4 regions of the Streptosporangium becharense genome follow, and region 1 is predicted to be linked to each of the others. Evidence: riboswitches for the same ligand, from Rfam matches in the RefSeq annotation. Region 1 holds a riboswitch; each other region holds the start of a gene.

Evidence for each region. A riboswitch is a leader RNA that binds a small molecule or an ion and turns the genes downstream of it on or off. The one in region 1 is predicted to bind cyclic di-AMP.
Region 2: linked by a shared signal. The riboswitch ahead of F4562_RS30315 (VldE C-terminal domain-containing protein) and the one ahead of F4562_RS35195 (hypothetical protein) in region 1 are both predicted to bind cyclic di-AMP.
Region 3: linked by a shared signal. The riboswitch ahead of F4562_RS29525 (CHAP domain-containing protein) and the one ahead of F4562_RS35195 (hypothetical protein) in region 1 are both predicted to bind cyclic di-AMP.
Region 4: linked by a shared signal. The riboswitch ahead of F4562_RS07345 (C40 family peptidase) and the one ahead of F4562_RS35195 (hypothetical protein) in region 1 are both predicted to bind cyclic di-AMP.

Annotation. Positions count from the first base shown of each region.
Region 1 covers NZ_JACHMP010000001.1:5,444,649-5,452,468, forward strand. The annotation lists gene F4562_RS23885 (DUF4253 domain-containing protein) at 149-1,000, shown strand; cyclic di-AMP (ydaO/yuaA leader) riboswitch at 1,292-1,441, shown strand; gene F4562_RS35195 (hypothetical protein) at 1,750-2,739, shown strand; gene F4562_RS23895 (hypothetical protein) at 2,989-3,654, opposite strand; gene F4562_RS23900 (alpha/beta fold hydrolase) at 3,850-4,710, shown strand; gene F4562_RS23905 (hypothetical protein) at 4,758-5,129, opposite strand; gene F4562_RS23910 (roadblock/LC7 domain-containing protein) at 5,142-5,570, opposite strand; gene F4562_RS23915 (hypothetical protein) at 5,581-6,909, opposite strand; gene F4562_RS23920 (roadblock/LC7 domain-containing protein) at 6,914-7,294, opposite strand; gene F4562_RS23925 (DUF4032 domain-containing protein) at 7,449-7,820, opposite strand, start outside.
Region 2 covers NZ_JACHMP010000001.1:6,984,137-6,991,956, reverse strand. The annotation lists gene F4562_RS30345 (WD40 repeat domain-containing protein) at 1-339, opposite strand, end outside; gene add (adenosine deaminase) at 625-1,599, opposite strand; gene F4562_RS30335 (nucleoside hydrolase) at 1,760-2,713, opposite strand; gene F4562_RS30330 (LacI family DNA-binding transcriptional regulator) at 2,898-3,899, shown strand; gene F4562_RS30325 (class I SAM-dependent methyltransferase) at 4,085-4,717, shown strand; gene F4562_RS30320 (metal-sensitive transcriptional regulator) at 4,872-5,153, opposite strand; gene F4562_RS30315 (VldE C-terminal domain-containing protein) at 5,338-6,312, opposite strand; cyclic di-AMP (ydaO/yuaA leader) riboswitch at 6,316-6,451, opposite strand; gene F4562_RS30310 (SulP family inorganic anion transporter) at 6,731-7,820, opposite strand, start outside.
Region 3 covers NZ_JACHMP010000001.1:6,787,067-6,794,886, forward strand. The annotation lists gene F4562_RS29510 (carbohydrate ABC transporter permease) at 1-870, opposite strand, end outside; gene F4562_RS29515 (ABC transporter substrate-binding protein) at 954-2,297, opposite strand; gene panD (aspartate 1-decarboxylase) at 3,100-3,543, shown strand; gene F4562_RS29525 (CHAP domain-containing protein) at 3,988-4,692, opposite strand; cyclic di-AMP (ydaO/yuaA leader) riboswitch at 4,711-4,852, opposite strand; gene F4562_RS29530 (TetR/AcrR family transcriptional regulator) at 5,454-6,032, opposite strand; gene F4562_RS29535 (oxidoreductase) at 6,048-6,932, opposite strand; gene F4562_RS29540 (hypothetical protein) at 7,088-7,820, shown strand, end outside.
Region 4 covers NZ_JACHMP010000001.1:1,717,448-1,725,267, forward strand. The annotation lists gene F4562_RS07335 (M48 family metallopeptidase) at 1-90, opposite strand, end outside; gene F4562_RS07340 (gluzincin family metallopeptidase) at 90-1,034, opposite strand; gene F4562_RS07345 (C40 family peptidase) at 1,281-1,862, opposite strand; cyclic di-AMP (ydaO/yuaA leader) riboswitch at 1,981-2,140, opposite strand; gene F4562_RS07350 (C40 family peptidase) at 2,911-3,834, opposite strand; gene F4562_RS07355 (sensor domain-containing protein) at 3,991-4,632, opposite strand; gene F4562_RS07360 (NYN domain-containing protein) at 4,725-5,987, opposite strand; gene F4562_RS07365 (phosphotransferase family protein) at 6,228-7,349, shown strand; gene F4562_RS07370 (DEDD exonuclease domain-containing protein) at 7,605-7,820, shown strand, end outside.

The sequences.
Region 1 (7,820 bases):
AGGTGTCCGGGCCCGGAGCGGGAGGTGTCCGGCGTGCGACGTGAGGAGGCGGCCCCCCGCCCGGTTTCGTACTCTTCTGTACCGATAATTTTTGCCGGTGCCAGGGCAGAACTGTCCCTTGGGACGCTTGACAGGCCAAAATTGATCCGTGGTCAGGATCGGATCGGTAGAGATGGACGATTGCGAGCGGGGGCACCTTCCGCCACTTCTGGGCCAGCTGTTCGCCGACGGGGGCGAAGGCCGGTGGCTCCCCGTGGAGCTGCCGCCCGGTGACGTGGTCTGGCCCGACCCGGGTTATTCGCAGCTGTCGATCCGCGTCCGACCGGCTTTCTGGCTCAGTGAGGTGACGGTGTCCGGGGAGTACTGGGCCCTGCTGCGTGCCCAGCACGAGCACTCCGGCCTCTGGCCGGTGCTGCTGGAAGACTCCGTCCAGCCCTGGGCGGCCGGGCAGATCGCTCCGGACGCCCCTACCGAGATCGACAACTACCACGCCGCCGCGTTCATGACCGAGGTCTGGTCCGACTGGGTGGCGAAGGCCCACGCCGACCAGATCGACCTGCTCGACCCCTTCGGCCCGCAATGCCCCGGGCCCGCGCCGCCGGGGAGGCTGGTCGCCGACCCGGGTGTGGTCGCCGACTGGTACGCCGGCCTGGTGGCCGAGCGCAGGACCCCGCTCGGTCTGGTCGCGGTCGAACGGGGCGCCGACGCGCTCGCCGTCATGGGCTGGCAGGGTGCGCTGAACCACAACGAGTGGATGGTCCCGCTGGCCGCCGTGGTGCGCAGCTGGGAGGACAGGTTCGGGGCGAGGGTGGTCGGCATGGGGTTCAACACCCTCGACCTGAGCGTCGCCGCGCCGCCGACGACCTCGGAACACGCCCTGCACGTCGCGGCCGAGCACTGGACGTTCTGCCCCGACAGCATCATCCAGGGTGCCGGAACCCTCATCGACTACGCCGAGCAGATCAAGGGCAGGAACGCCTGGTCGTTCTGGTGGGACTGACGGCGGGACGGGCTCGGGAACAGGTTCGGGACGGGACGTCGGGACGGGCTCGGGACGGGCTCGGGACGGGACGCCGGGACGGGCTCGGGAACAGGTTCGGGACGGGACGCCGGGACGGCCGTGTGACAGCCGTTCCGGCCTCCCGGGGAGCGTCCCGGGGTAAGGGTTTCTTGAAGGTAGTAGGTAGATCTTCTGGGCTTTTCGTGGGGTTTGCTTTGCTTTGTCCGATTGCACTGGGTAGTGTCCTGGTTGTTATCGGTCGGTGACCTGCCCTTCGGCAGAAGAAGGAGCGGCCGGCCGACGTCGAGTCCCGAGGGCCGCCAGGCCCCGGGAGCCGGGGACCCACCTTCCCGGGGTGAATCCGCCGCGACCCCGCGGCGGTAGGGCAACTCCACCGCCCGAACCCGTCAGCTAACCCGGTAGACGAGATGGAGAGGAGATCCCCATGGATCACCGCGTCACCGTGTCGGCGCGTTCCGTGGCCGTACCGGTCCCGTAGACCCGCGCGTTCCGTCCCGGACCCCGCACGTCCCGCCCCCGTGGCCCTTCGCGTGCCGGTTCCCCGGGCCGCCGTCGTCAGCTCACCAGACCTCTTTCACCGCGTCCGATCGCGGTGTGCTCCCACCCGCGCTCCGCGTAGCTCCCGGTAGATCCCGCTACGCCTTTCTCGTCGAGCGCGTACTCGCCCGTGCCTCCGCCGTGTGCCGCACGAGGCCGCCCTGTTCCCTCGCGAAAGAGCCCCTTCTCCCATGCGTTTCTCCTTCGGCCCGTACCGCAACCGCCTCGCGGCGGCAGTCCTCGTCGGTGCGAGCGCGCTGACGGCCGCCGGTGTCACCTCCGTGCTCCCCGCCTCCGCCGCCACCCCGGTCCTCGCCCCCGCCGTCCCGGCCGTGCACACCGCCCCGGTGGCCGACACGCCCGAGGCCGCCGGTGAGAGGGTCATGCTCCAGGGATCGACCACGGCCTCCTACTTCTGGGACGACTCCTCCGGCCGCGCCGGCGACACCGGTCTGCCCGCCAGTGGCAAGCCGATGCAGAAGGGCATGGCCGCGAGCCCGAGCTGGCCCCTGTTCACCGAGGGCTACGTCATCTACAAGGGCAAGAAGGCCAAGTTCTTCGTCGGCGACCGCGGTCCGGGCGAGCCCTCCAACCGGGGCATCATGCTCGACCTCGACGCCAAGACCTTCGCCGACCTGACCGGCGGCACGTTCAACTCCCGCACGCTCATGGTCAACGGCAACGGCGGCATGGGCCACATCAAGGTCCAGTACGTCATCACCAAGTGGGGCGACGGCGTGGGCAGGAAGAACCACCCGGTGGCCTTCTCCACCGGTGCCTGGGGCCGCAAGGACCGTAACCCGGCCACCCCGCCGAAGCCGCTCGTCGCCAAGCCCGCCCCCAAGAAGGCGCAGGAGCCCAAGGTGGTCGCGGAGCCGAAGCAGGCCGTCAGGCCCGAGGCCGAGACCGAGTCCGCCGCGAAGCCCGCCGCGAAGTCCTCCACCGAGCCCGTCGCCGCGCCGGAGGCCGGCGCGTCCGCGAACGTCGTGCCCGCCACCGGTGCCGAGGCGGCCGAGAAGGACGCCCGGAACCTGGCCGGCACCGCCAACGCCGCCGCCACCTCCCCCTCCGACTCGACCGGTGCCGTAGCGGTGGTCCTGGCCGGCCTGGCCGTCGTGGGCGGTGGCGCCTACCTGGTCACCGGCCGCCTGCGCCGCTCCACCGGCCGCCGGGGTATCTGACACGTTCCACGGTCCGGCGCCGCACCTCCGTCACGCCGCGCGCCGGCCGCGCTGCACCACGCCGCACCTGCGCCACGCCGCGCGCTGGCCGCGCTGCACCACGCCGCGCCACCCCGAGCGTCGTACTGTGCCGCTGCCGCTGCCGCTGCCGCTGCCGCTACGCCGCGCGTCGTACGGTGTCGCCACGTGTCGTACGGTGTCGCCCCGTGCCACCCCGCGCTGCCACGTCGCGCCGAACGCCGACCGCCCTCACGGTCGGCGTTCGACGGCGGCGCGGAAGCCGGGGAGCAGCTTCGTCAGCTCGGCGGCGGTGAAGATGGCGCCGAGCACCACCCCCACGGTGCCGTCGTCCGCCCAGACGCACATCCCGGTCTCGCTGAGGGAGATCTCCTCCCCCACGCAGCGGGCGTGACCGCCGAACGAGCCGGTGGGGACGGTGAACTCCCGGTCGGGTTCGCCCTCGACGAAGTCGTCGAGGATGCGGTCGACGACCGGCGCCTGCTGGTCGGCGCGGATGGTCACGTCGTAGCCGGTGAAGATGAGGTTCCGGGTCCAGTCTTGGCCCTTGGCCTTCTTGATCTCCTCGTACCGTATCTGGACCGCGTTCTGCACGGCGAGGTCGGGGACGTGGGGGCGTCGCTCCATCAGTTCCTCGCGGGTGAGGAAGGGCCACATGCCGTCGAGGCGCACGCTTCCCGCCTTCTGCGCCGGGGGGATCGTCAGGCGGTGGACGTTCCCGGCGGGAGCCGTGTCCGGGGCGCCGCCCGCGCCGGGTGTGTCAGGTGTGCCGGACGTGCACGCCGGCACCGTACCCAGGACGAGCGCGGCCACCGCCGCGGCGGCTCGGCGCCTCCGGGAGGCGGCGCGCGGACGTGGTGACCGGTGGGACGGGCGAGGGGCGGGGAACGCGAACACGGGACCTTCCTTCGTACCTTCATGCCCGGACACGTGCCGAGGCGACGAGGGCGTGCCGCAAGGTTAGGCCGTCCCTCCGCGGATGCCGTCCCCCGCCCGGCTGACCGGTTCCCCCTCGGCCGGATGACCTCCGAGCTTGCCCCCCTCTCTACAGAATGAGATTCTGTTCTGCGAGATCCGCACAGTGGGAGGGACATGACTCTGCGAGCCTCGGCGAACGGCATCGAGATCGCCTACGACACCTTCGGCTCCCCCGGGGGACGCCCGCTTCTGCTGGTCATGGGGCTGGGCTCCCAGATGATCCACTGGGATGAGGAGTTCTGCGGCCTCCTCGCCGGCCGCGGGCACCACGTGGTGCGTTTCGACAACCGCGACATCGGCGAGAGCACCCACCTGCACGAGGCCGGGGCCCCCGTCCTGGGCGGCGGCGGCCGGGTGCCGTACCTGCTGGACGACATGGCCGACGACACCGCCGGGCTGCTCGACGTGCTGGGCTGGGACGCGGCCCACGTGGTCGGCGTCTCGATGGGCGGCATGATCGCCCAGTCGCTGGCGATCCGCCACCCGCACCGCGTGCGCAGCCTCACCTCGATCATGTCCACGCCGAGTCCGCAGGCCGCCCCGCCGACCGACGCGGCGATGGCGGCCCTGATGTCGCCGCCGTCGCCCGACCGGGAGACCGCGATCCGGCGGGCCCTGGAGACCTGGAAGGTCATCGGCTCACCCGGCTACCCGTTCGACCACGAGCGGATCGAGCGGGTGGCCGGGCTGAGCTACGACCGCTCCTACGACCCGGCGGGTACCTCCCGGCAGCTGGCCGCCATCCTCGCCTCCGCCGACCGCGCTCCGGGGCTCAAGGAGCTCAGGATCCCCGCGCTCGTGTTGCACGGCGAGGACGACCAGCTCGTCCCGCTCTCCGGGGGGATCGCCACCGCCGATGCGATTCCCGGCGCCAGGCTGGTCACCTTCCCCGGTATGGGACACGACCTTCCCCGTGCCCTCTGGCCGAGGTTCGTCGAGGAGATCGACGCGCTCACCGCCGCCGCCGAGCGGTGAGCTCCGGTACGGCCCGCGCCTCCCGGGGTGCGGGCCGTACCGGAGGATCAGATTTCGAGCCGCTCCTCGATGGCGCGCAGGGTGTGGCGTGCCAGTGCGAGGTTGGCCCGGTTCCGGTCGAGCGCGAGGTAGAGGAAGAGCCCCTTGCCGCCGCGGCCGCTGATGGGACGGATGATGTGGTACTGGGTGCCGAGCGTGATGAGGATGTCCTCGATGCCGTCCTTGAGGCCGAGTGACTCCATGGTCCGCATCTTGGCCTTGACGACCTCGGTGTTGCCGGCGGCGGCCACCTGAAGGTCGAGATCCTTGGAGCCGCCGAGCGCACCCAGCGCCATCCCGCTGTTGTAGTCGACGACGACCGCCCCGATGGAGCCGTCGATCGCCAACATCTCCTTGAGAGAGATGTCCATGTTGCCCATTGGTGTCTCCGATCAGTGCGTCAGCGATATACGGGATGCGACGGCGGCCAGCCGCGCCGCCGTCTTACGGCCCTCCAGCCGGAGCAGGCCCAGGTTCGTCCCGGGGCGTGCGAGGACTGTGAGGACGATCTTGGGGCCGGCGGCGTAGCAGGCCGCGTAACCGTTGGTTCCGGAGATCAGCGTCTCCTCGAAGGCGCCCTTGCCGGCCATGTCCGTCATCCGGCGGCTGAGGGCCAGCAGCGCGGAGGAGAGGGCGCCGGTCTGCTCGCTGTCACCTTCCAGGTCGCTGGCTATCGTCAGGCCGTCGACGCTGCACGCGATGCTCCCGTTCACGTCGGGCATGCGCTCCCGCAGCAGCGCCATCTCGCGGAGCACCTCCTCGCGCAACTCCACCGGCGTCCTCCTTCCGATCAGCTTCAGCGTCCGCAGCCTTATCGGCATCGGACCAGGGTCACGTCAGTGCCTCCAATGCGTTCCTGAGCCGGATGAGCAGGCTCACGTCGGTCGGGTCCCCGGTCGCCCGGGGAAGCCGGTCCGTCGCCCGTACCGGAGAGCCCGTCCCGGCTGCCGGGATCTCCGTGGCCCCCCTCGCCCGTCTGGGCAGCGGATCCGCCACGGCAGGTGCGGCGGGCTCCATGGAGGACACTGCGGCGGACCCACCGGCGGACCCGCTGAGTGCCGCGGTGCTCGCCACGGGGGGTGCCGCGGTCATGACGAGCGCGGCGAGAACGGTGGGCATGGTGGGCACGGTGGGCATGGTGGGCACGGCAGAGGAGGCGGTCACCGAAGGGGGCACCGAGGGGGGCACCGAGGGGGGCACCGAGGGGGGCACCGTCTTTTCTGCACGCGGCTCGGGTGGGTCCTGCGACGCGGGGGCGCCTGCGGCGCGCGGGCCCTCGGAGGGCGGGGCACCTGCGTCGCGCGGGGTGAGAGCGCCTCCGGGTGCGGGGTGGCCTCCGCCCAGGGGGGCTGGGTCCGGGGTGCGGAGCAGGCCGGACGACGCGAGGCGGCGTACGGCGAGCAGCACCGAATACGCGGGGCGGCCCAGCTTCCGGGCCAGGTCGAGAGGGGTGGCCGAGGAGTCGGCGCCGATCAGCACCTCCCACTGGAGCGAGGTCAGCACCACCCGCTGGGCGGTGACGCGCCGTACCGGGACGACGGGGGAGGTGTCCAGGTCCGTGTGCGGCCAGGCCTGTTCCAGCTGGGTTCTCCTGCGTGCGCACTCCCGGAACAACCCGGTCACCTCGACGTACCGCTGCGCTCCGAGCCAGTGCCGCTCTCCCGGCCGGAACCGGGGCCGGCGCCCGCTCAAGCCGGTTCCGGAACCGGGCCTCAGGTCGGCCCCCGATCCGGAACCCGGAGCCATCCCGGAGCCGGTTCCCGGACCAGACCCCGTCCCGGTTCCCGGACCAGACCCCGTCCCGGTTCTCGGCCCCGTTCCGGTTCCCGGACCCGGCCCGGGGCCGAGTAGGAAGAACGCGGCGTCGAGCACCGCGGTCAGCGCGCAGAGCTCCAGTTCGCCCCTGGTGAGCGCACCCCGGCGGACCAGCAGCTCGCCGCCGCACGCCTCCGCGGTGGACTCCTGCCTGGCCCGGTGCACCGTCGGGGCGGGGAGCCCGAGGCCGGTGACCAGCAGGTCCTCCACCCGGGGGGCGACCGCGCTCTCGGCGTGGGTCACGCGGCCGTCGACGAGGTAGAAGGTCCCGGCCTCGCCGAGACGCAGTGACCCGGTGGCGTGGCCGCCGGCGAGTTCGTTGAGGATGGCCTCGACGCTCGACATGGGCTCACGTCGTCATCGGATCGCCGGAGAGTGCCTGCAGGCGGTGCCGGGCCAGCGCCAGGTTCGAGCGTTCGAGGTCGAGCCGGACATAAATCACCAGCGGGCCGTTGAAAACGGTCTCCAGCGGTTTCAGTAAATGGTAGCCGCCGTCCGTTGTGATGATCATGTCGTTGAGGCGGACCGTTCCTCCGGGGGAGGCGACGGCGATTGCGTCCAGGGTGGCGCGGAGGGTCTCGCTCAGGCCGGCGGCCGACTTCTCCGCATCCGGCCGGCGGCTTCCGCCACCGGTCGCCACGGCCGTCCCGCTGGTCTGATCGATGAGGATCGCGTCCAGCGCGCCGGGGATGGCCATCACCGCAGTGAGGCAGTCTTCGATTCCGAGCACGGGCTCTCCCTCGCCGCCGACTTCCAACGCGTCGCTGGGCAAGCGTAGGGAAAACCCTCAGAAATCCATTGTCTTCACCATGCTTCCGGTGAAAACCGGAAGAGGTTTCATCTACCGGGTAGAAGAATGTGCACCCCAGGTGGAGAGATTTCTATTATTCCTCGGCTATAAGCGCCTTTTCATCCGGCTTAAAAACAAGGACATTCTTCACATACGATTCCACTGCGGCGGGCAGTCCGACGTCCTGCCCGGCCTGCTCCGACATGAACCAGCGGTGGTCGAGCACCTCATGGAAGAACTGGGCGGGCTCCAGCTTGCCCCGCAGCTCCTCCGGGACCGCCTCCACGGTCGGCTGGAAGACCTCCGCCAGCCAGTGGTGGGCGACGATCGCCTCGTCCTCGTGCCGCAGCCCGCGCGAGACCCGGAAGGAGTCGAGGTCGTTCAGCAGGCGCCTGGCCTGGTTCTCCTCCACGTCCAGGCCGGTCAGGCGGAGCAGCCTGCGCTGGTGGTGCCCGGCGTCCACGAC
Region 2 (7,820 bases), 1.5 Mb from region 1:
CACCCGTATCCGCCCGTGCCCGTCGTGCCACTCCCCGCTGACCGCGACGGGGTGGCCCTCCACGGCCGAGGCGACCAGCGCATGGGCTCTGGCGTCGTCGGCCAGGGGTGCGCCGGTCTGCCGGCCGGTGACCGGGTCCCAGACCCGTACCGTCCCCTCCGGGCCGCTGCCGGTGATCACCAGCGGGCGATCACCGGTGACCACCACGGCCACCTGCCCGGGACCGCCCCCGTCACGGATGAGCGTGCCGGCTCGCTGCCCGGTGGTCAGATCATGCAGCCGCACCTCGCCGGCGTCGTCGGCCGCGACCATGAAACGGCCGTCCTCCGTCACGGCCACCGCACGTATCTCGGCGTCATGGCCAGCCGGGGCCTGCGGCGGCGCACCGGCCGGTGGGGATCCCGTGGCCCAGGACGGCCTCCACCACGCTACGGGACGGTCGTCCGGCCACGTCGCGGTGGCGGGGAAACGCGCATCGGTCGGCATCCCGCTCTCTGCCTCCAGAGCGGGAGGCGGGTACTGGTCGGACATGCCGGGCAGAATATCCGGACCGATCACGGGTCCCCGGGGACGCCTGGCCCGGACCGGCCGCCGCCGGTGACGACCGCGTCCGGGGGCCGGTCGTCAGGCGGCGGTTTCCGGCGGGGAGTAGGCGAAGGCGGCCCGGGCTGCGTTGGCCTGGCAGCGGGCCTCCGTCTCGGAGGTCCAGCCGAAGCCGGCGCGCAGGGTCGCGAACTCCCGTTCCAGGGAGGTGTCCGAGGTCGTCCGCGCGTCGGTGCTGATGGTGACCTGGAGCCCGGCCGCCAGCAACCGGTCGGCCGGATGCTCACGCAGTCCCGGCACGGCTCCGGTCTGCACGTTGCTGATGGGGCACATCTCCAGTGCAACACGCTCGCGCCGCAGCCGGTCGACCAGGGCCCGGTCGGTCGCGCAGCGCACGCCGTGGCCGATGCGGTGGGCGCCGAGGACGTCCAGCGCCTCCCATACGCTCTCCGGCCCGGCGGCCTCACCCGCGTGCACGGTGCACGGCAGGCCCGCCGCGTGAGCGAGGTCGAAGGCGGCCCGGTGCGGGGTGCCCGGGAAACGTTCGTCGCCGGCCAGGTCGAGCCCCGCGACGTCGTGGCGGTGCCGCAGCGCGGTCTCGGCGACCGCCAGGCTCTCCTCGGGCGTCTGATGGCGCAGGCAGCACAGCAGCAGCCCGGTGCGCACTCCGGTCGCCTCGCGGCCGGCGGCCAGCCCTTCGGCCACCGCCCGCACCGCCTCGTCCTGCGTCATGCCGAGCCGGCCGTGCAGTTGGGGGGCGAAGCGCGCCTCCCCGTAGACCACGCCGTCGGCGAACCAGTCCTCGACCAGCTCGCGCGCCGCGCGACGCAGGGCGTCGGGTGTCTGCAGCACCTGCAGCGGGAAGTCGATGTAGGTGAGGAAACTGGTGAGGCTGCCGCAGTCGCGCGGAGCGACGACCAGCTGCTCCACCGGCGCGGTCAGGGGGATCCCCTGTTCACGGGCCAGTTCCTCGACGGTGCCCGGGCGTACCGAGGCGTCGAGATGACAGTGCAGTTCCACCCGGCGCGGGCGGACGGATCCAGCGACGTCAATCATGTAAGTCTCTCCAGGTTGATCCGGGCCACAGAGTCGGGGGCCGGGGCCGCAGCAGGCGCGGGGCCTGGCCGGGCCGCGGTGTCCGAGCGGGCCGCGGAAGCCGATCCGAGCGGGCCGTGGCGTCCGAGCCGGCCACGGAAGCCGATCCGGGCGGTGGGGGTCAGGCGGGCAGCGGAGTCCGGGCACAGGTGTCGAACAGCATCTTCTTGAAGCCGGTCTCGTCGACCCGGCGTACCAGGGTCACATTGGGTTCGGCGGCCGCTCGGCGACGGTCGACGATCATCTGCCCGCGGGTCTCGTCGCCGACGGCGATCTCGACGTGCGCCTGTTCGGACTCGGTGACCAGTTCGGGCCGCAGGGCCACGGCCATGGCCACGGGGTCGGGCAGGTCGTAGCCGGCCAGGCCGGTGACGTCACGTGCCCACTCGGCGACCGTGCGGTTGATGCGGTGGGCGAAGACGGCCATCGGCGTGCCCAGTCGTTCGAGGTGAAGCTGGTCCGCGGGCGTCATGACGGCGTCCTTGCGGGAGACGTCCCAGCCGATCCAGGTGACCCTGTCGGGTGTGGCGGCCTGCAGGACGACGCGGGCGGCCTCGGGGTCGGCCCACACGTTGAACTCCGCGGTGGCGGACACGTTGCCGCGGGCGTCGGCGGCTCCGGCCATGCAGTAGACGTGCCGGTAGCGGGTGAGGAGGTCCCGGTCCCGCACGAGGGCGGCGGCCAGGTTGGTGAGCGGCCCCAGGGTCACCAGGGTGAGCTCACCCGGGAGGTGGCGGGGGTAGGACAGCAGCACCTCCACGGCGTGCTCGGAGTGGGGCGTCCGCCACGGGTCGGGAAGCCCCACGTCGCCCATGCCGTCCTCGCCGTGCACGTGCTGGGCACTGGACGGCGACCGCAGCAACGGACGCTCGCAGCCGGGGTGCACGGGAACCTCGTCGGCCCCGGCGACCTGCAGTGAGATCAGCGCGTTGCGGGTGGCGAGCTCCAGGGGGACGTTGCCGGCCACCGTGGTGACGCCACGGACGTCGGCCAGGCCGCCGGCCGCGGCGAGCAGGAGCGCGACCGCGTCGTCCGACCCGGTATCGGTGTCGATGATCATCGGTATGGCGGGCATGGGAGGACTCCTTGGACGGGGTCTCCGGGTGTCCTCCGGCATGCGGAGGCCGGCGGAGGCACTCGGCGGGACCGTTCCGGCCGCCGCCCGAACGGTGCGGACGGCGCGCGGAAGCGCTGACGTTTCCATTATCTAATCGTTTAGATGAGAGAATGCAACCCTCCCCGACGAACGGAGTGGCGCGATGGCAGTGACGCTCGCGGACGTGGCCCGCCGAGCCGGCACCTCGACGGCCGTCGTCAGCTACGTCATGAACGACGGTCCCCGTCCGGTGGCGGCGGCCACCCGGGAGCGGGTGCTCGCCGCGGCGGCCGAACTCGGCTACCGCCCCAACCGCATCGCCCGCGCGCTGCGGGCCAGGGTCTCCGGCGTCGTCGGACTGGTGCTCGCCGACGCCTCCAACCCCTACTTCGCGGCCCTGGCCCGCCACATCGAGCAGGCCCTCGAATCACACGGCAAGCTCACTCTGCTGGGCAACGCGGGCTTCGACCCCGAGCGGCAGCGGCAGTTGGCGGAACGCTTCCTGGACGCCCAGGTCGACGGGCTGGCCGTCGTCTCCTCCGACGGCGGCCTGGACGTGGCCACCCGGGCCGCCGCGGCGGGGGTCCCCGCCGTCTACGTGCACCACCGCCCCGATCGCGCTCGCACGCCGCTGGTCGCCGCCGACAACGAGGCTTCCGTGCACGCCGCGGTCGAGCATCTGCGGTGGCACGGTCACCGGCGGATCGCCTTCCTGACCGGTCCCGACGATGTCGGTCCGGTGGGCGAGCGCCGGCGCGCGTGGCAGGAGGCCGTCGCCCCCCACGAACGCGAACCCCGGCTGCTGCGCTGCGACTTCTCGCGTGCCGCGGCGGCCGCCCTGGTGCAGCGCCTGGCCGCCGAAGACATGCTGCCGCGGGCCGTCATCGTCGCCACCGACGAACAGGCCATCGGGGTCCTCTCCGGTGCCTCGGCCGCCGGCCTGGCCGTGCCCGACCGGCTGGCCGTGATCAGCTGCGACGGCGCGCCGGAGAGCGCCTACACCGCCCCCTCCCTGACCGTCGTCGCACAGCCCCTGGAGGCCATGGCCCGATACGCGGTGGACCTGCTCTTCGACCGCGCCGCACCGCCGCCCGCGCTCCACGCACCCCTCATCCCGCGCCGCAGCTGCGGATGCGTCGTCCCCGCGGCCGGACCGCCCGGGTGAACGATCGGTGATCACTGCGGCGGCCGTCCCCTGTCGCCCGTCTTCCGTCCCCCGTCCTCTGTCGCCCGTCCCCGTCCCTGTCCCCGTCCCCGGAGCAAGGCCGGACGTCACCGGCGCCCGTGTCACGCACGCGGTAGGCCGTCCCCGATCCGGGGAAGACCCTCCTGACACGAGCGGAGGCGACGATGACGGGCACAGAGGTGAACCACCCGCTCTTCGCACGGTTCTACGCCCGCATCAGCCGGGTGGTGGAACGCGGCGGCCTGGCCGAGCGCCGGGAGGCGCTGCTGGCCGGGCTCAGCGGGAAGGTCGTCGAGGTGGGTGCCGGGAACGGGCTGACCTTCGCGCACTATCCTCCGACCGTCACCCGGGTGCTCGCGGTCGAGCCGGAACCGCGGCTGCGGCGGCTCGCCCGCGACAACGCCCACCGGGCCCTCGTCCCCGTCGACGTCGTCGGCGGTCTCGCCGACCGGCTTCCGGCGGAGGATGCGAGCTTCGACGCCGCGGTGATGTCGCTGGTGCTGTGCTCGCTTCCCGACCAGGCGTCGGCGTTGCGGGAGGTGCGACGGGTGCTCAGGCCCGGAGGAGAGCTGCGCTTCCTCGAACACGTCCTGGCCGACTCGCCCGGCATGATCCGCGTTCAGCGCCTGCTGGACGCCACGGTGTGGCCGCGCCTGTTCGGCGGGTGCCACACCGGCCGTGACACCGCGGCGGCGATCGCGAGAGCCGGGTTCACCGTCGAGCGGCTGGAGCGCTTCCTGCTGCCCCGGGTCCGCACGCCGCTGTCCTTCCTCATCCTCGGCGTGGCGCGCCGGTAGGAGCCGGTGAGAGACGAGCCCCGCCTCCGGCGCCTCCCGCCGGTGGGGAGACGCCCCCACCCTCGGACCTCCCGCCGGTGGCGGACGAGCCCCGTCCTCGGCGTGGCGTGCCGGCGGGCGACGGACGCGAAGGATCCCTCCGCAGCCCCAGCGGTCAGGAGCGGACGAGGCGGGCGATGGCGGCGGACGCCTCCCTGACCTTCTCCTCGGCTTCGGCGCCTCCCTTGGCGGTGGCCTCGGCCACGCAGTGCGCCATGTGCTCCTCCAGCAGGGAGAGGGCGAAGGACTGCAGGGCCCGGTTGACCGCCGACACCTGGGTGAGGATGTCGATGCAGTACTTGTCCTCCTCGACCATCCTCTGCAGGCCACGGGCCTGACCCTCGATCCGGCGCAGTCGCCGCAGGTGGTCCTTCTTGTTCTCGGCGTATCCGTGCATCGTTTCTCCTCACCTCGGCCTCTCCCGGCCAACACCCTACCCCTGAGGGGTATTCCGCCGGTGCGGGCCGGGTCTGCGGCGGCCACCGGTTCCCGTCGGGCCGACGGTCTCACGACATCGGATTCGGCGGAAGGCCCCGCGGCCCCGGCGTCGGCGGCCGGAGCCGCGGGGCGGCGGGCGTGCGTCAGTACATCGAGATGTGCGGGTGGTCGAAGTGGTTGGCGGTGACGCTGCCGCGGTCGGACATGGCGCGCCAGCCGGAGCCGTGGTTGATGCGCTGGCGCCAGATCACGTACTTGACGCCGAGCCGGTCCTTGTTCTTGATGGCCCAGGCGGCGATCTCGTCGCCGAGCTTGAGGTTGGCCGCCGAGGGCATCGCGCCGCCGGTGCTCATCATGAAGTCGCAGGCACGGCCCAGGGGGTGCTCGCCGCCGTCCTGCGTGGAGCGGTAGCAGCCGACCGTGTACGGCAGGTCGAAGCGGCGCATGACGGCGTCGCGCATGATCCGGGTCCGGTCGGTGATGTTCTCGGCGCCGGTGGGGCTCTGCGCGACCCAGGTGCCGTCGGCGCGGCGGCCGGAGCCGAGGGGTGCGATCAGGCCGAGCTTGCCCTTGATGTCGCCGACGGCCTCCTTGGCCTCGTCGCGCCGGGCCCGGGCCTCCTTCACCTCTTCCCGCGTCTCGCCGGTGAGCTGGACGGCCTTCTCTACGGCCTCCTTCCTGCGGTCGACACCCGCGGCGAGGTCCATCAGGTGGGCACCCTGCTCTGCGGCGAACCGCTCCATCACCGCGGTGCCGCCCAGATCGGGGGTGAACAGCACCGCGACGGTGCTCTGCGCGCCGCTCGGCTGCGAGGGCGGGGTCACGGCGGCGGCCTTCTCCCTGGCCTCCTCGTAGACGGTTTCGGCCTTCCGCAGATCCTTCCTGGCGACCGCTTCGGCCTGCTGCGCCTTCTTCAACTCCCCGCGCTTGGCGGCGTACGTCTCGGCGAGGCTGCCGACCTTCTCCTTGAACCTGGCCAGGTCGGCGCGGAGTTCGGTCTCGGCCGGCTTGGGGGCCGCGAGCACCGCGTCCGCGTGGCCGAGGGCGACCGCCGCGGCGGCGAGGGCGGCGAGGGCGGCGGTCGTCCGGTGACGGGACATGGGGGACGTGACAGTCACACGTTTTCCTCTCGTCTGCCGACCGGGTTAGCTGACGGGTTCGGGCTGGAGGAAGCCCGTCCACGGGTGTGGATTCACCCCGGGTGAGGTGGGTCCCCGGTTCCCGGGCGAGGCGCCCGGGATTAGGCATATCGGCTGTTACAGCCGAGGCAGAACGGAGCTTAGTGGTAAATAACCGGTCATGTGAACCCAATCCACCATAAAACAGTGATCGACTCGCGATTGACTACATAACCCCACAAAACGGACTATGCTCGCCGGGGTGCCTTCCCTCCAGGCGTCGCCCGGCCGGTTGAGGCGGGATCGGCGGGCCGTCGGAGGGTGATCAGGCCACACTCCACACGTCCGGCGTGGACTCACGGCGGCGTCCGACACGCTTCCCGCGGTCACGCGCGTTCACGGTCACGCGCGTTCACGGTCACGCGGCGGAAGCGGTGAGCAGGCGACGGGCGTGGGCGATCGCGGCCGGGGTGTCGGGGAAGATCAGGCCGTCGCGGCGCAGGTGGCCGGCGACGCCGAGGGTGACCAGCACCTGGTCATGCCGGGGACGGACCCCCGAGAGCAGGACGACGATGCCTCGGCGCTCCAGCCGGGTGATGGCGTCGCCGAGCACCTGAGCGCCCGTGGCGTCGAGGGTCGAGACCCGGGACATGCGCAGGATCACGACTCGGACGTCGGCCACCTCGGACAGCTCCAGCAGGAAACGATGGGCGGCGGCGAAGAACAGCGGGCCGTCGAACCGGTAGGCGACGATGTGCTCGGCCAGCAGCCGCCGTTCTTCCGCGTCGTGGTCACCGGTCTCCAGCGGCACCTGCTCCAGTTGCGCCGTACGGGCGACCGCGCGCAGGGCCAGCACGACCGCCACGCCGACGCCCACCGCGACCGCGGTCACCAGGTCGAAGACGACGGTGACGGTGAAGGTGAGCAGGAGTACGAGGCCGTCGGAACGGGTGGACCGGGCGATGGCGCGCAGCGAGCCGACCTCGACCATGCGGACGGTGGTGGCGATCAGCACCCCGGCCAGCGCGGCCAGCGGGATCCGGCCCACCAGCCCGCCGGCCGTGAACACGATGACGGCGAGGATGACGGCGTGGGAGAGCGCGGCCAGCCGGGAGCGTGCGCCGGCCCGGACGTTGACCGCCGTGCGGGCGATCGCCGCCGTGGCCGGGACGCCACCGAACAGTGGGACGACGAGGTTGGCGATCCCCTGCCCGAACAGCTCCCGGTCGGGGTCGTGCCTCTCACCCACGCTCATCGCGTCGGCCACGGTGGCGCACAGCAGGCTCTCCAGCGCGGCCAGCGCCGCGACGGCGAGGGCGGGCGGCAGCAGTGCGGTCAGGGTGGCCGGGTCGGCGAAGGCCAGGGACGGCGCGGGCAGCCCGGCCGGGATCGCGCCGATCGTGGCCACGTCCAGCGGGGCGACGGCGGCCACCGCGGTGGCCCCCACCACAGCGACCAGGGAGAACGGGATCGCCGGCCGCACCCTCGCGCCGACGAGGATCAAGGCG
Region 3 (7,820 bases), 1.3 Mb from region 1:
GTCCCGGAACCCCTCCTTGACGATGAACATCGCGACCGTCTGGTACTGGCCGGTGGCACCTCCGGCGAGTGTCGGGTTGCCCTCGAACATGACGGGTTCGGCGTACAGGGTCAGGCCGCCGATGGTGGAGATGAACACCACGAAGATCAGCGTGGGACGCAGCATCGGGACGGTGATCTGCCAGAACTGCCGCCGGGCCGAGGCGCCGTCGAGGGAGGCGGCCTCGTAGAGGTCCTTGGGGATCGTCTGCATGGCGGCCAGCAGGATGATCGCGTTGTAGCCGGTCCAGCGCCAGTCGATCATCGTGGAGATGGCGATCCAGGCGGTCCAGCTCTGGTTCTGCCATTCGATCCGGTCGACGCCGAACAGGCCCAGGAACCAGTTGGCCATGCCGTAGTCGCGCGCGTAGAGCTGGGTGAAGACCACGGCGACCGCGACGACCGAGGTCACCAGGGGAAGCAGGATGCCCAGGCGGAAGAACAGCCGTCCCCGGATGCGCTTGTTGAGGGCGTTGGCGAGCATGAGCGCCAGGACGAGCTGCGGGATCGTCGACATGACGAAGATCCCGACTGTGTTGATCACCGAGTTCCAGAAGGCCTCGTCGGCGATCAGCTCGATGTAGTTGTCGAGCCCGAGGAAGGTCTTGTCCCCGCCCAGCTCCCAGTCGTGCAGGGAGACCCACAGGGTGTAGCCCAGCGGGAAGACCCCGAAGAGCGTGAAGAGCAGGAAGTACGGCGAGACGAGGAAGTAGGGGGTCGCCCGCAGGTCGAACCTGGCGAGCCCACCGCCGCTCCGCGCGGGCTTCGCGGGTCCGGGCGGGTGGGGACCGGGCCGCCGCGCGGGGGCGGGTGCGTCGACTTTCAGGGACATCGGTCAGCCTTTCAGCGAGGGGGCAGGCGACGGGCCCGGCGGCGGAACAGCCGTCGCCGGGCCCGTGCGGATCGGGACGGGGATCAGCCCGCCGCCTTGGTGCCGGCCTCGACGAACTTCGTCCAGGCCTCGCCGTAGGGGATGGAGCCCTTGTCCATGCCCTCGAGAACCTTCTCCGCTGCGGTCTTCACCTGGGCGTGCTTCTCACCCAGGAAGACGGGGAGCAGGTCCTTGACCGAGGCGCCGAAGATCTGGCCGGTCGGGGCGTCGTTGAAGAACTCGTTCTTCAGCTCCGCGACCGCGGGGTCCTGCTGGGCGGGGATGGAGCTGGGGAAGGCCGCGGCCTCCTGGAAGGCCAGCACGTGGCCCTCCTTGCCGGTGAGGTAGTTCAGGACCTCGGCGGCCTCCTTGGGGTGCTTGCTCTGCTTGGGAACGGCCAGGTAGGAGCCGCCCCAGTTGCCGGCGCCGCCGGGCACCGCGGCCACGTCCCACTTGCCCTTGTTCTCGTCACCCGCCGCGCCGGAGACCACGCCGAGCATCCACGCCGGACAGCCCATGGTGGCGAAGCCGCCCTTCTTGATCGCCGCGTTCCACTCCGGGGTGAAGGAGGCGAGCTTGGCGGTCAGGCCCGCCTCGCTGAAGGACTTCACCGTGTCGAAGGCCGTCTTGATCGCCGGGTTGGTGCCGATGACGAGCTGGTTCGACTTGTCGAAGTAGGAGATGTTGCCGTTCTTCGGCGCCTCCTGCGACAGGAGCACGTTGTAGAGGGTGTTCGGCCCGTCGATGAACTTGGGGTCGTCCTTGCCCTTGTTGGCGGCCTGGAACTTCTTGCCGGTCTCCATGAAGGCGTTCCAGTCGGGCCAGAGCTTGCCGACCTCCTCGCGGTCGGTCGGCAGACCGGCCTTCTCGAACAGGTCCGTGCGGTAGCACATGGTCATGCCGCCGATGTCGGTGCCGAGCGCGAAGAGCTTGCCGTCCTTGTTGAGGCCGTTCTCCCACTTGGCCGCGGGGAAGTCCGCCTTGCGGCTCTCCAGGCCGTACTGCGACAGGTCGGCGAAGAACTGGGACCGCGCCTTCATCAGGCCCATGGCACCCTCGTCGATGCCGACGATGTCCGCGGCGCCGCTGCCCGCCTGCAGCTTCTGCAGCAGCTGGGGCAGGTAGACGTCCTCGAAACGGTCGGTCAGGTTCTGGTACTTGACCTGGATGTTGGGGTGCTCGGCGTTCCACTTCTCCACGGCCTTGTCGTAGCCGAAGTTCTCACCACCGCCGAAGGTGTGCACGGTGATGGTCACCGGCTCGGCCGCGGCGCCGCCGCTCGCGGTGGAACCGGCGGGCTCGCCGGAGCCGCACGAGGTGATGGCCAGGGCGGTCACCGCCATGACCGCGACCGCGGCGAGCCTGCCCTGCCGCTTGCTGTTCAACATTCCGGACCCCTCTCAGGTGGTCGCCCGAATCAGTGGGAGGTGACACCGCGGACCGGTCCCCGAATGACGTGTCGTCCACGGTGCGGTGTACTCAATGTGCTTTGGGAGCGCTCCCACGAAGCGTGGACGATCGGCAACCAAGGCGTCAATATGCCGAAACTCAACCGTTACATCTGGCTCGGTTTGAAGGGATGGTCGGCGAATTAGGGGATATACGCCCCATATGGTGACTTGGGAGCGCTCCCATCACATGCACGCACAGTCAGGGCATTTCGGGGTTCACGGGTGCGGGTGAGCCGCGCGGATCACCCCTGAGGCGTGGGGGAACCACGTGGTCCGGTCCGGTCGTCGGCGTCCGGCTCGGCCTCGGTGAACCGCGTGGTCCGATCTGAGCGCCGGTGAACCGGGGGTGCCGCTCTCCGCCGATGGCGGGTGGCCGTCGGACGGCCCTCGGGCCGCTGGAGGACCGCAGAAGGGTATGGCCGGTCACGTCCGGCGGCCCGTCGTGACGGCCGTGGAATATGATCACATCGGTCGTCATGCCTTCGGTCTCCGATTCGCCGCCGACCGTCCGGGCAGCGTCATGACGTGGCTCGGTTGAATGCCTTTCCGGAGGGGTGTGGCGCACTCTCCGATCGGCGTCCCATCCCGGGGCGGCTTCGACGGACATCGTTCACCGGCGATCCGCCGACGGAGACGTCCGTCCGTCGCGCACGCGGAACGTCCCGGCCGAGCGCGACCGTCACCCGCGGCTCACTCCGACCACCGCCCGATCCGTTTCCCCGATCGCGAAGGACACCACGTGTACCGCACCATGCTGCAGAGCAAGATCCACCGTGCCACGGTGACCCAGGCGGACCTGCACTACGTCGGCTCACTCACCCTGGACCGAGACCTGATCGACGCGGCGGACCTCCTGCCGGGCGAGAAGGTGGACGTCGTCGACATCGACAACGGCAACCGCCTCAGCACCTACGTCATCGAGGGGGAACGGGGCAGTGGGATCGTGGGGATCAACGGCGCGGCGGCCAGGCTCATCTCGCCCGGCGACCTGGTGATCATCATCGCCTACCGGCTCGTCACCGACGACGAGGCCCGCGACCTCAAGCCGAAGATCGTGTTCGTCGACCGGGACAACCGTCCCGTCGACGTCGGCTCCGACCCGGCCCGCGTGCCCGACGTGCCCGAGGCGTCCGGGCTGGCCCGCGGGGACGAGCCCGTGGAGGAACCCGCCCGACGGCTGTGACCACGGCCCACGCGCGACAGCGCCCGGGGGCGCCGCTCGGTCGAGCGGCGCCCCCGGGCGCTGTGATCCGGCGGTGCGCCGGACGGCGCGGGTCGCGCGCCGTGCCGGGCGAGGCCGGCGTCGCCGCCGCGGGAGCGGGGCAGGCCGTGGGGGTTCACCGGGTGCGGAGGGGAACGGATCATGCCGTACCCGGTTCATATCAGGTGGAGCACGGTGGGCCGGCCCGTGCGGCACCGGCTACGCCGGGCGGAACACGCGGGTGGCCTGCGGTTCACCGGATGCGACGGGCGGACCGGCTGCGAGCGGTCCGCGCGGCACCGGATGCGCCGGGTGGGGCGATGGCGAACGCGTGGCCCGTGTCATGCGGGCGGGCCGGCGGTTCGTGTCATGCCGGGGGCCGGCGGTGTGTGCACGGCCCGTGTCGCGCCGGGTGGAGCGGACGGGTCATCCGGCGTAGACCGGGTAGCCGTAGCCGACGACCTGGGACTTGGGACGGACGCGCTGCTCGACGCGGCCCTCGCCGGTGTTGCCCTCGATCGTGGTGATCGTGCCGTCGCCGTTGTCCTTCTTCACGAAGCCGACGTGGTCGATCGCGCTGATGTCCTTGCTGCCGTTCCAGTCGAAGTAGACCACGGCGCCGGGCTTGGCGGCCTGGCCCCAGTGCTTGTTGGCCTTGAACCACTTGGCGTGGGTGACGGTGTAGGCGTCCCAGCCCATGGTGGGCCGGATGCCGGCCTGCTCGCCGACCCAGGAGACGAACATCGCGCACCAGGGGGCGTTGGCGTAGGCGCGGACGTTGCCGCCGTCGCGGGCGACGGTCTCACGGGCGCGCTGGGAGGCCATGTACCAGCTGTGGAACTTGGTCCCGCCGCCCTGCGCGTTCTCGCGGACGCCGATCTGCTTGGAGGCCAGCTCCAGGACCTGGCCGGCCGACACCTTGGGCAGCTTCTCCGCCTGGATCTCCAGGGGGGTCTTCGCGACGGGCGCGTTCTTGGCGGTGCTGACGGACTCCGCCGGAGGGGCGGCGACGGGGGAGTGGCTGTCGGCGAGCGCCGCGGGGGCGGTGATGCCGCTCACGACGGCGACGGACACGCCGAGGACCAGCTTGGTGAGGCGGGGGGCGTTGGGGGTGGGGTACTGCTTGGCCATGCGGGGGTTCAGCTCCTTGCTTCGCTTCCATTCCGCCTACCGGGTTAGCTGACGGGTTCGGGCTGGGAAGTGCCCTACAGCGCGTACGAGCGCTGATTCACCCCTGGAACGTGGTTCCCCGGTTCCGCGACGGGTGTCGCGGATTCGGCGGCCGCGCTCACCGGGACGGGATCGTCCGGGCGGAACGCGGTCGGGCAATGTGACGGCAATGCTCAGGCCTCGGAAGACCTAGGCGTTCGTCATGAACAGGACGAAGGTACGTGATTCGGACAGAGGATTACAAACACGACACATTGCCGTCGCTTGGTAGTACGTCCGAAAACGGGGGGTAGAACGGGGCGTCGCCGGGTACGGAGGAGGGGTCCCGAAGGGGCGATCCGGCGTCGGAGTCGTCGTGTCCGGCGGCCCGGGTGGTCAGGGCGTCGTGGCCGGAAACCCCTGCGGCGACGGGGATCCAGGTGTTCCGTGCCCGCCGGACGATCTTCGTGGAAGGGTGTGGGCGACCCTGCCGGGCCGTTTCCGGACACCCCTTCCATGATCGCTGATTGTTCGAACACCATTTCGATGGTAAAAAGTATGGCGATGGTACGTGCCGCACCATGAAACCCATGGGACGGTCATGGCGATCCGCCCTCACCGGAGGGCCGCTCTCGGTCCGGGGGCACCGGGGATGCTCCGCTCTCGGTCCGGGTACCTCCGGACGGGATGCTCCGCTCTCGGCCGAGGGCACCCGGCGGTGCGCTCGCGCCGCCTGGTGCGCCTCAGGTCCCGGCGGCCGACCAGGCGCGGATGAGCGGAAGTAGGATCCGGTCGACCGTCTCCTCGACGAACGTCCGGTCGAGCGGGTCGCCGGTGAAGAACAGGCGATACCACACCGTCGCTTCGGTGATCTTCTTGATCTCCGCCGGATCGACGCGGCCGGACAGCTCGCCGCGCTCCCTGGCGCGGTCGAGCAGCGGCGTGGTCCCGGTGATGTCGGCCCTGGGCACGTGGTCGCGCAGGGCGGCGGCCAGCTCGGGAGAGTTGAGCAGGGCCGGGAAGAGGCCGAAGATCAGGGAGTGCTTCTGTTCCAGGGTCCGGCAGAAACCGGTCACGGCCTCGATCAGGTCACCGCGCATCGTCCCGGTGTCGGGCGGGGCCGGGGCGTCGACCTGCAGGTGGTTGCAGACCAGGTCGACGACCAGGGCCTCCTTGCCCGGCCAGCGACGGTAGATCGTCGCCTTGCTGGCGCTGGCGCGCCTGGCGATCTGGTCGACGGACATCCGGTCGTATCCGACCTCGGACAGCAGCTCCGAGGTCGCGTCGAGGATCGCCCGCTCCCGCAGGGGGTCGAGACGCAAGGTGCCTCCGGTGGATCACGAGTGCTGTCGGGCCACCTCGAATCGTACGCCGGTCAGCTCCTCCGACGTCTCCCACAGCCGCGCGGCCAGGGCCGCGTCCAGCGCCTTCGGCGAGCGGCGCATCTCCTTCAGGCCGGGGCCGACGAATTCGCCGCCCTTCACCTCGGGAGAGGTCGCGGCGTAGAGGGAGGGCACGGCACCCTCGGCGGGTGACCGCATCACCAGGCGCATCAGGACACCGGCGGGGCGGGTGAGGACGCCCAGCTTCGCGATCCCGGTGGCCGTCGCACCCGGATGGCTCGCCAGGCTGAGCAGGTCCACCCCGGCGGCGGTGGCGCGGCGCTGCAGCTCCGTGGCGAACAGCAGGTTGGCCAGCTTGGAACGTCCGTAGGCGGAGAACCGGTTGTACCGGCGCTTCAGCCCCAGGTCGTCGAAGTCGATCGTGCCCAGGGCGTGCGCGTCGCTGGAGACCGTGACCACCCGCGCTCCCGGGCGGGCGAGCAGGCGGGGCAGGAGCAGCCCGGTCAGCGCGAAGTGGCCCAGGTGGTTGGTGCCGAACTGGGCCTCGAACCCGTCGGCGGTGGTCCGCCGGGGGGTCATGCCTATTCCGGCGTTGTTGACCAGCAGGTCCAGTGGCTCCTCGACGGTCGCCGCGAACGCGCGCACCGACCGCAGATCGGCCAGGTCGAGCTCACCGACCTCGACCGTCGCCTCCGGGACCGCCGACCGGATCGCCTGGAGCGCCGCCCGGCCCCGCTGCGGGTCTCGCGCGGTCAGGATGACCCTGGCGCCGTGGCGGGCCAGCTCCAGCGTCGTCGGCAGGCCGATGCCACTGGTGGCGCCGGTGACGACCGCGGTGGAGCCGGTCAGGTCGGGGATGTCGCCGGGGGTCCACATCATGTGCTCCCTGTGGTGTACGAAACGGTTCCGTACACTACGGTAAAGGGCGTCCCAAGAGGACGCAAGCGGGCGTGGTCGGCTGTTCACCCGCAGTTCCCGGGGGCGTAAGCCCGCCGGGTTACGTTGAGGCGGTCGTGAACGGGTCATCGCCCGGCGTGGAAGACGGTCGAGACCACGCGCGGGAGCAGGGTTCGGCCGTCGCATGGGTGGAGTCCCCGCTGCAGATGCTCTGCGCGGTGGAGGCACACCACGCGGGGTTGCTCGGCCCTCGCACCCGTCTCGTGCCCCGGGCCAGGCTGCGCCCGCTGGCCGTGACGGGCCGCGAACTCGACCACCTCGACCTGCCGCCCGGCCTGGAGCTCACCGCCCCCGAGCCGGACGTGCCCCGCCCCCGCCGGGGCGCCACCTGGGCGGTGGGCGACGCCTTCTCCGGCAAGGTCCAGGCGCGCTGGCTGACGGCCTTCCCCGGGCGGACCGTGATCGTCGACGACGGGCTGGCCACCATCAGGCTCCTGGAGTTGCTCACCGCCCCGGCGGGCACGCCTCTGCTGCGGGCCCGGGGGCGATCCGGCCGGCTCAGGACGCTCCTCGGCGTGGCCGCCGGGTTCAGGCTGCGTGCCGCGGCCCGCGCCGGACGACTGTCGATCTTCACGGCGCTGCCCGTCCCCGAGGAACTCGCCCGCGCCGTCCGGGACAGGGGGGCCGAGCTGGTCACCCACGACTTCGCGTGGCTGCGCTCACAACCCCTGCGCGGGCCACGCCCGGCGGAGCGCACCGTCGTGCTCGGCACCTCGCTGGTCCGCAACGGTCTGATCCATCGGGACCACTACTTCACCTGGCTCGCCGGGCTGGGGTCCGCCGGGCCGGTGGCCTACTTCCCGCACCGCC
Region 4 (7,820 bases), 3.7 Mb from region 1:
CGCCACCACCGCCAGCGTGACCGCTCCGAGAGCGGCCAGCGCCCACCCCGCCGCGCGCGTGCCCGCGGGCTTCTCCGTCGTGATCGGCATCAGGTGAGTTCCCTCCGGAGGTAGTCGCGCCATGCCTCGGTGAGCCCGGCCTCCGGCAGGCCCAGCGTGCTCCCGACATCGTTACCGTAGAGCCTCACCAGTGCCCTCTCGCCGAAGCGCTCCGCGATGAACCGGCAGGCGAGCCACGCCTCCTCGTACGCCTGGGCGAGGCGGGGGGCGCCGGGGGCGAAGTCGGCGGACACCGGGAGGCGGACGGGGACGGTGCCCGCGCGCACCTCCGTGGCGAGTTCGGCGGCGGCCTCGCGGACCGGGATCGGGGCGTCGCGGTATCCCACGTAGTCGGCGAACCCCTCCGACAGCCACACCGGCACCCGGCCGCCCCGGGTCGCGCCGGTGGCCACGTGGGTGAGCTCGTGGGCGACGACCACGTCCCGGCCGGTCGGGGTGAGCCGCGCGTAACCCGAGGGCAGGACGATCACCCGGTCGGCCGTCGCCATCGCGGCCAGTCCCCGGGTGCTCCCGGCCCCGGCGAGCGCCGCGGCCTCGGCGTCGGTGGCGGGGAACAGGACCAGGGCCCGCACCGGCCCCCAGACGGCCCCGACCGCGCGGCGGGCCTGGTCGGCCCGGACCGCCAGGTCACGCAGGGCGGTGGACGGGACCCGGTGACCGAGCACCAGGGAGTGCTCGCCCCGGACGGCGGTGACCTCACCGGGCCATAGTCCCGGAACGTCCGGTGGCAGGTCACGGAGGTCGGGCGGCAGGTCGCGGAGGTCGCGGGGAAACCCGGGGAGGACGCGGGGGCCGCCCGGCGGGGTCTCCGGCGCGGAGGCCCGGGGGCTTCCCGGGGCATCGGGTGCGGTGTCCGGCTCGCGCGAGGACCACCCGGCACCGCCGTGCAGCGGCCCGGCCCCGGAGAGCGAACCGGCGCTCATCAGCGCCAGCATCCCGGCGAGCACGGCGCGGCGCCCTTTCGGGGTGGACATACGGCTCGATACTACTTGACGGTCACGGATCCGGCCGGGACGCGCCGCGCGACGCCGACGGTGATGACACGGCGGCGAACGCAGTCGGGCCGACGCGGGGACGCCTGCCCGGAGACGGGGGCCGACCGGCGGACGTGGATCGGCTCGAAGACCGGACCGACCGGCGGACGTGGATCGGCTCGAAGACCGGCGGACGTGGATCGGCCCCGTCCCTCCCGGAGGATGGACGGGGCCGTCATCCGCCGATCAGGCTCCCGGCCGGGCCGCTCCGGCGAAGGAGGACCGGTAGTGCCCCTTCAGCTTCACGATCCGGACCGTCTTGCCGCTGCTCGGCGAGTGGACCATCCGCCCCTTGCCGACATACATGCCGACATGGCCCTTTCCACTGAAGAACAGCAGGTCACCGGGGCGCAGATTGCTCCACGAGACCTTCTTCCTGATCGCCCGGTACTGGCTGTGCGTGATCCTGGGCAGGGTCACGCCGGCCTTGCCCCAGGCGTACTTGACGAGCCCGGAGCAGTCGAACGCGCCGGGGCCGGTGGCTCCCCACCGGTACGGATCGCCGATCTGCTTCTTGGCCACCGAGACGGCCTTGCCCGCCCGGATCTTCTGCAGCGCGGCCTTGCTCAGCTTGGCCTTGGCCCTGCTCTCGCCGCTCTTGGCCTTGCTCTCGGCCTTGGCGTCGGTTTCGGCCTTGCCCTCGCTGTCGGCGCTTCCGGCACTCGCGGCACTCGCGGTGCCCTCGGTGTTCCCGGCCTGCTCGGAACCGCTCGCGGTGCCGTTGACCTGAAGCGCGGGCGCGCTGTCCGCCATCGCATTCGTCGTCATGGGCCCCAGGGTGACCGCTCCGGCTGAGGCGGTCAGAGTGAGGGCGAACCCGCCGAGGGAGAGGCGGAGAAGATGCGAACGACGGGGGTTGTGCAGGGTGGTAGACAGGATTTCTCCTTGGGACTTCCATTGATGCCTACCGGGTTAGCTGACGGATTCGGGCTTGGAAGATGCCCTACGGCATGGAACTGCCGATTCACCCCTGGCCATGCTTTCGCGGGCCCTTTGGGTCCCCGGTTTCGTGCCTCCTGGCTGCACGAATTCGGCAGGCCACCGCGTGGGGGCGTACCCCCGGGCAGAGGGAACGGTGGCCGGTTGGATTCTCTATGCGGGAACCGGCCCGGAGGCCGGTCTCGACCGCGGCAGCATGGCTTGCAGCCGCGAGGCCAGAAGGTACCCGGATCCTCAACATCCGGCAAAGGTCTCCCCAACCGTGTAGATCGAAAATGGCTTCGTGATCTACCCGTTATCCCTGCTTAATGCATATTTATAGTAACGAGATATGATCCTCGTCACATTCCTCGCACCACACCGTAGAGATCGCCCCATATGTAACATGCGTCACAGTGATGTAGATCTTGGTTTGTTCCCCGCCGGAACGGGAGACACCCAGTTCGGCCCTGAAGGCACCCAAGGGCACTCCAAGGCACCCGCCCGGGGCCAGCGCCGCGGCAGGCGCGGCGCTCCCGAACCCGGCGAGGGCACGGACACATCGGTTCGGGAGCGGCGGTGGAGGGAACCGGGCACGGTGCGCGGAGCAAGGTGCGCGGAGAAGCGGAGAACGAGAGCGGCCGTCGCAGACCATCGGCGAGCGTCGCAGACCGCCGACGAGCAGCAGAGCACCGGCAGGCGATGCGGGCCAGGCACGGCGCGGATCACCGAGGCCCGCAGCGCGCTTCCCCGCCACCACCGGCCGGCCCCACAGCCCGGAATGGAGCGCGGTCCCCCACCATCGGTCCCAAGCCGCCCGAAAAGAACGAAAGGCGCTCAGCGGCGAATCCAAGGCCGCCCAGGGAGGGACGGTGTCCAGCGGTGAACCCGGGACGGCTCAGGGGCGGACGGCTCCGACGAGGCGGCGGCCGTAACCGGACAGGGGGACGACCTTGACGACGTCGCCGGTCTGCGGGGCGTGCACGACCCGCCCGTCTCCGGTGTACATGCCGACGTGGCCGAGCCCTTCACTGAAGATCAGGTCGCCCGCCTGAAGCTCGTTCAGCGAGACCTTGCGCGCGGCGCCCCAGCTCCACTGCTCCCAGGTCGTACGGGGCAGGCTGACGCCGCCGCTGCGCCAGGCGGCCTGGACCAGGCCGGAGCAGTCCCAGCCGCCCGGGCCGGTGCCGCCGTACTGGTACGGCTTGCCGATCTGGGCGAAGGCGAACTCCAGGGCGGCACGGGCGTTGCCCGACGCCGGGCCGTTGTACTGGATGCCGGCGCTGTTGGGGTCGCCGGGGTTGTAGGCGCCGAGCTCCCGCAGGAGCTTCTTCTGCGCCTTGATCATCTTCTCGGCCTTGGCCTTCTCCCCGGCCAGTTCGTCACGCGTCTGGTCCGCCTCGTCCAACGCCTGCTTGGCCTTGTCGCGGCTGTCCCGCAGCTCCTTGGTGGCCTCGTCGAAGGCGTTCAGGGACTGGGCACGGGTGGCGGACATCTGGTCGGCCGTGGCCAGCCCGCTCAGCAGAGCGCCGGGGTCGGCCTGGCTGACCAGGTTCTCCAGTCCGCCGACCGCTCCGAACTGGTAGCTGCTGACGGCCATGGTGACGAGTTCCTTGCGCAGGCCCGCGACCCGCTCGCTCTGCCGGGTGAGGTCGGCGTTGAGCGTCTGGTACTTCTTCCTGGCCCGCTTCCACTTCTCGGAGGCCTGGTTGTACTTCTCGACGACCTGGTCAGCCTGCTCGTTGAGCTTGTCCAGCTTCTTCTTCGCCTGGGCGAGCGTCGGCTTCGGCTCGGCACCGGCACTGCCGGTGGGAACGGCCATCACGAGCGCGAAAGCGAGCCCGGCAGCAACCGGAATCCGAACCAACCTACCCGGCATACCCGCCACGGCCACGACAACGCCTCCCGAACGCATCGACTGCGGCGAAATAGTACAGAAGAAGTAAGGACCAGCTCACCTTTTCGCCAAGTTCGTTCCTCAGCGGCAGGCGGCGATGGCGCAGATCTTGGCCGTCATCCTCCTGGCGTCGCGGAGCTGGGTGGCCCAGTCGGCCTTGGCCGGCGCACTGTACTCCCCCGCCCAGAGGTAGACCAGGACGGCGTTCCCCTTCCTGACCAGCACGCTGCGGTCACCGCCCACCCCGGCCTTCTTGCCGTAGTAGACCTGCCCGGAGACCTTCAGCGCCTCGTCGCCGAGACCGGTGACGGGGGTGGGGACGTACCGGTAGGTGGAGCCGGCGCTCGTCGTCGTCCCGCAGGCGGCCAGCGCGGACCGCACCTGGGTGACGGCCTTGGCGGCGTCGGCCGGCGAGGCGTACAGGACGACCTGCTCGACCTTCATGAAGTCGGGCACCCCGGTGAAGGTCACCGTGCGGGCCGCCACCCGGCCGACTCTGGCCAGGCTGCCCCTGTCGCACGGATTGACGGCGAGCTTGGCCTTGACCGAGTGGCTGACCTTCCAGTTCGTCTCGGGGTCGTCGTCCTTCTTGGCGGCGTCCTTCTCGTACAGCAGGAAACCCTTGGGGATGGCGGGCGCCGCGACGGCGGCCGCGGGGATCGCGGACGCGGCGGGAACGGCCACGGCGACGGCGACGCAGGCGAGCGCTATGATCTTCTTCATCGAATCGACCTCCTGCGTGATCCGATGCGCCACGGCCGCAAAAGGTTTACGTATCTTGTGGAGAATGTGGAAGCGCCGTGGTTGACCGCCGGTCAGCCACGCCCCAGACGGCGCAGGAGCAGCATGGAGGGCACCGGGCGGGCGCCCATTCTGCGGACCGATTCGGCGACCTCACGGTCGGAGGAGACCACCGCGACCGCCCGCCCCTGGGGTTCGGCGCGCACCAGCTGGCGGATCAGGTCGTCGGCGATCTGTCCGGGCGAGCTGAACAGCACCCGCACCCCCCGGGGAGCCGAGACCGGAACCGGGCCGTTCAGTTCGGCTCCGTCGAAGACGCAGGTCAACTCGGTGCGGGTCTGCGCGTAGAGCCCGCCGAGACCGGTCAGCAGGCGGTTGCGCTGGTCGGCGAGGGTGAGCGTGCCGTACCCCGTCTTGGTCACGTTGTAGCCGTCGACGATCAGGTGGATCTGCGGCAGCGCGAGCAGCTGGTCGAGCAGCGCGGGGTCGTCATCGGCGAGCGCCCGCGCGGGCACCGCCTGGACCCCCTGCCCACCCGGGACGACCGAGGTCACCGAGTCGGCGGGCCGGTGGATGCTGGGCGGCAGAGCGAGCTCCCTGCGCAGACCGGCGGCGGCGTCCTGGAGGACGTCGAGGAGCATGCGCACCTTGGTGTCCTCGACGCTGCGGCCCTCCCTGGCGGCCCGGCGGGTCGCCTCCAGCTGGCGCTCGGTGTCGGCCAGGCGCTCACGCAGACGGCGCAGCTCACCGTCCGCCGTGTTGCCCGCCGAGAGCACGGCGGCCTTGGCCTCCTCGGCCTCCGCCTGGACCTCCGCGGCCCGCGCCTCGGCGGCCCTGGCGCGCTCGCGGGCGTCGTGCAGCCTGCGGCGCAGGTCGGAGATCTCCGAGCGGGACGACTTGAGCTGTTCGCGCAGCCGGTCGGCCTCCTCCTTGGCCGCGGCCTTCTGCGCCGCCAGCTGCTCGCGCAACCGCGCGAGCAGCTGCTCCTGCGCGGTGCCCTCGGCCACCACGGCCGAGCGCTCCAGATCCGCGCGGGCGGTCTCCACCATGCCCACCCAGCCCGGCGGGCGGGTCAGATAGGCGGCGGCGGCGACCAGGACGGGCTCGGCGGCCGGGGGCACCGACCCCTCGGCGAGGCTCTCGGCCAGCTCGGGCCAGCCGGCCGTCACCGCCTCGGCGACCAGCTCACGAAACTTCTTGTCGGTCTCCAGCTGGGCCGCGATCGGCGCGCTCCCCAGCTTGGCCCGCTTGCGGGGATCGAACCTGGCGATCCCCCGCAGGGGAGCGGGCACCGAAGCCGCGGGCATCGACCCCAGAACCTGGGACGCCAGCTCCACGACGTGTAAACGAACCTGCTCGGGTAGCGGACGAGACAGGCCCTCTCCGGCTGAACTCATCACGGCCCCTACTCGGATCGGTCTTCACGTCAAGGGTACGGCTACCTGACCCTGACCCCGACCTGACCCGAATGCGGACGACGGCCGACCCCGGGATGAACCGTTCATGGACAAGCGCTTGATCTCAGGTATACGACTGTGCACACCGCTTTGTGACGCACATCACCCGGGAGACGATACATGCAACGACAGCGCGGGCAGGCCGGGAGGATGCGGACCTCCACCCGCGATCTCGCCGAGTTACGCGACCGGATGCGCGCCTGGCTCTCCCGCCGTCTGGGCTCGCCCGTCGAGGTCTCCCCGCTGTCCCGGCCGGCCGGCAACGGCCTGTCCAGCGAGACACTGATCTTCGACGCCCGCCGCGCGTCGCCCGGGGACGGCCGGACGATGCGGTGCGTGGCCCGGATGGCCCCGGCGAGCGAGGCGGTGCCGGTCTTCCCCTCCTACGATCTCGGCCGGCAGTTCGAGGTGATGCGGCTGGTCGGGGAGCGCACGGCGATCGCGGTGCCCCGGACCATGTGGTTCGAACCAGACCCGGAGCCGATGGGCGCACCCTTCCTCGTGATGGAGCGCCTGCGCGGGCAGGTCCCGCCGGACATGACGCCCTACACCATGGCGGGCTGGCTGCTCGACGCCTCGCCCGCCGACCGCGAGCGGCTCCAGCGGAGCAGCGTCGAGATCCTGGCCAGGCTGCACGAGACCCCGTTCACCGCCCGGGAGCTACGCCCGTTCGAGCCCCCGGGGCGGGACTCCTCCGCGCTGCGCCGGCACGTCGACGACCAGCGGGCCTACTACGAGTGGGCACACGGCTCACTGCGGATCCCGGTGCTGGAACGGGCCTTCGACTGGCTGGAGGAGCACTGGCCGGACGCCCCGGGCCCGGACGTGCTGAACTGGGGTGACGCCCGGATCGGCAACGTGATGTACCGCGACTTCACTCCGGTGGCGGTGCTCGACTGGGAGATGGCCGCCGTGCTCCCCCGCGAGGCGGACCTCGGATGGATGATCTTCCTGCACCGCTTCTTCCAGGACGTCGCCGAGATGATGGGGCTACCCGGGCTACCGGGGTTCATGCGCCGCGAGGACGTGTGCCGGGCCTACCGGGAGATGACCGGTCACACCCCTCGCGACCTCGACTTCTACGAGATGTACGCCGCGCTCAGGCACGGCGTCATCATGGCCCGGGTCTGGCGGCGCCGCATCCACTTCGGCGAGCAGCCCATGCCCGGCGATCCCGACGACCTGGTTCTGCACCGGGCGTCGATCGAGCGCATGCTGGACGGCGCCCGCCGTCGTCCCTGACGATGCCGCGTCCCGTGCCGCGCGTCCCCGGCCCCTCTACCCCGCGCTCCGGCCCCTCTACCCCGCGCTCCGGCCCCTCTGTCCCCGTGCCGCACCACCCCAGTGCCCACGTGCCCCCGTGTCCCCGGCCCTCTGCCTCCGTCCTCCGTGCCCGCCGGATCCCCGCGTCCCCCTGTGCACACCGGGCCGTCCGCCCTCGTTCACCGGCGGTCCCCCGTCGGTAAATGTCGGTGAGGGCTTCTATGGTCGGGAACCGTGGACTACGCGGTGCAGGGAACACTCGACGAGCTGGGCACTCCGCTCAGCCAGGTCACCTTCGTCGTGTTCGACCTGGAGACCACAGGCGTCTCGGCGGCCGAGCATGCGATCACCGAGATCGGGGCGGTGAAGGTCAGGGGCGGTGAGGTGCTCGGCGAGTTCGGCACCCTGGTCGACCCGGGCTCGCCGATCCCGCCGTTCATCTCGGTGCTG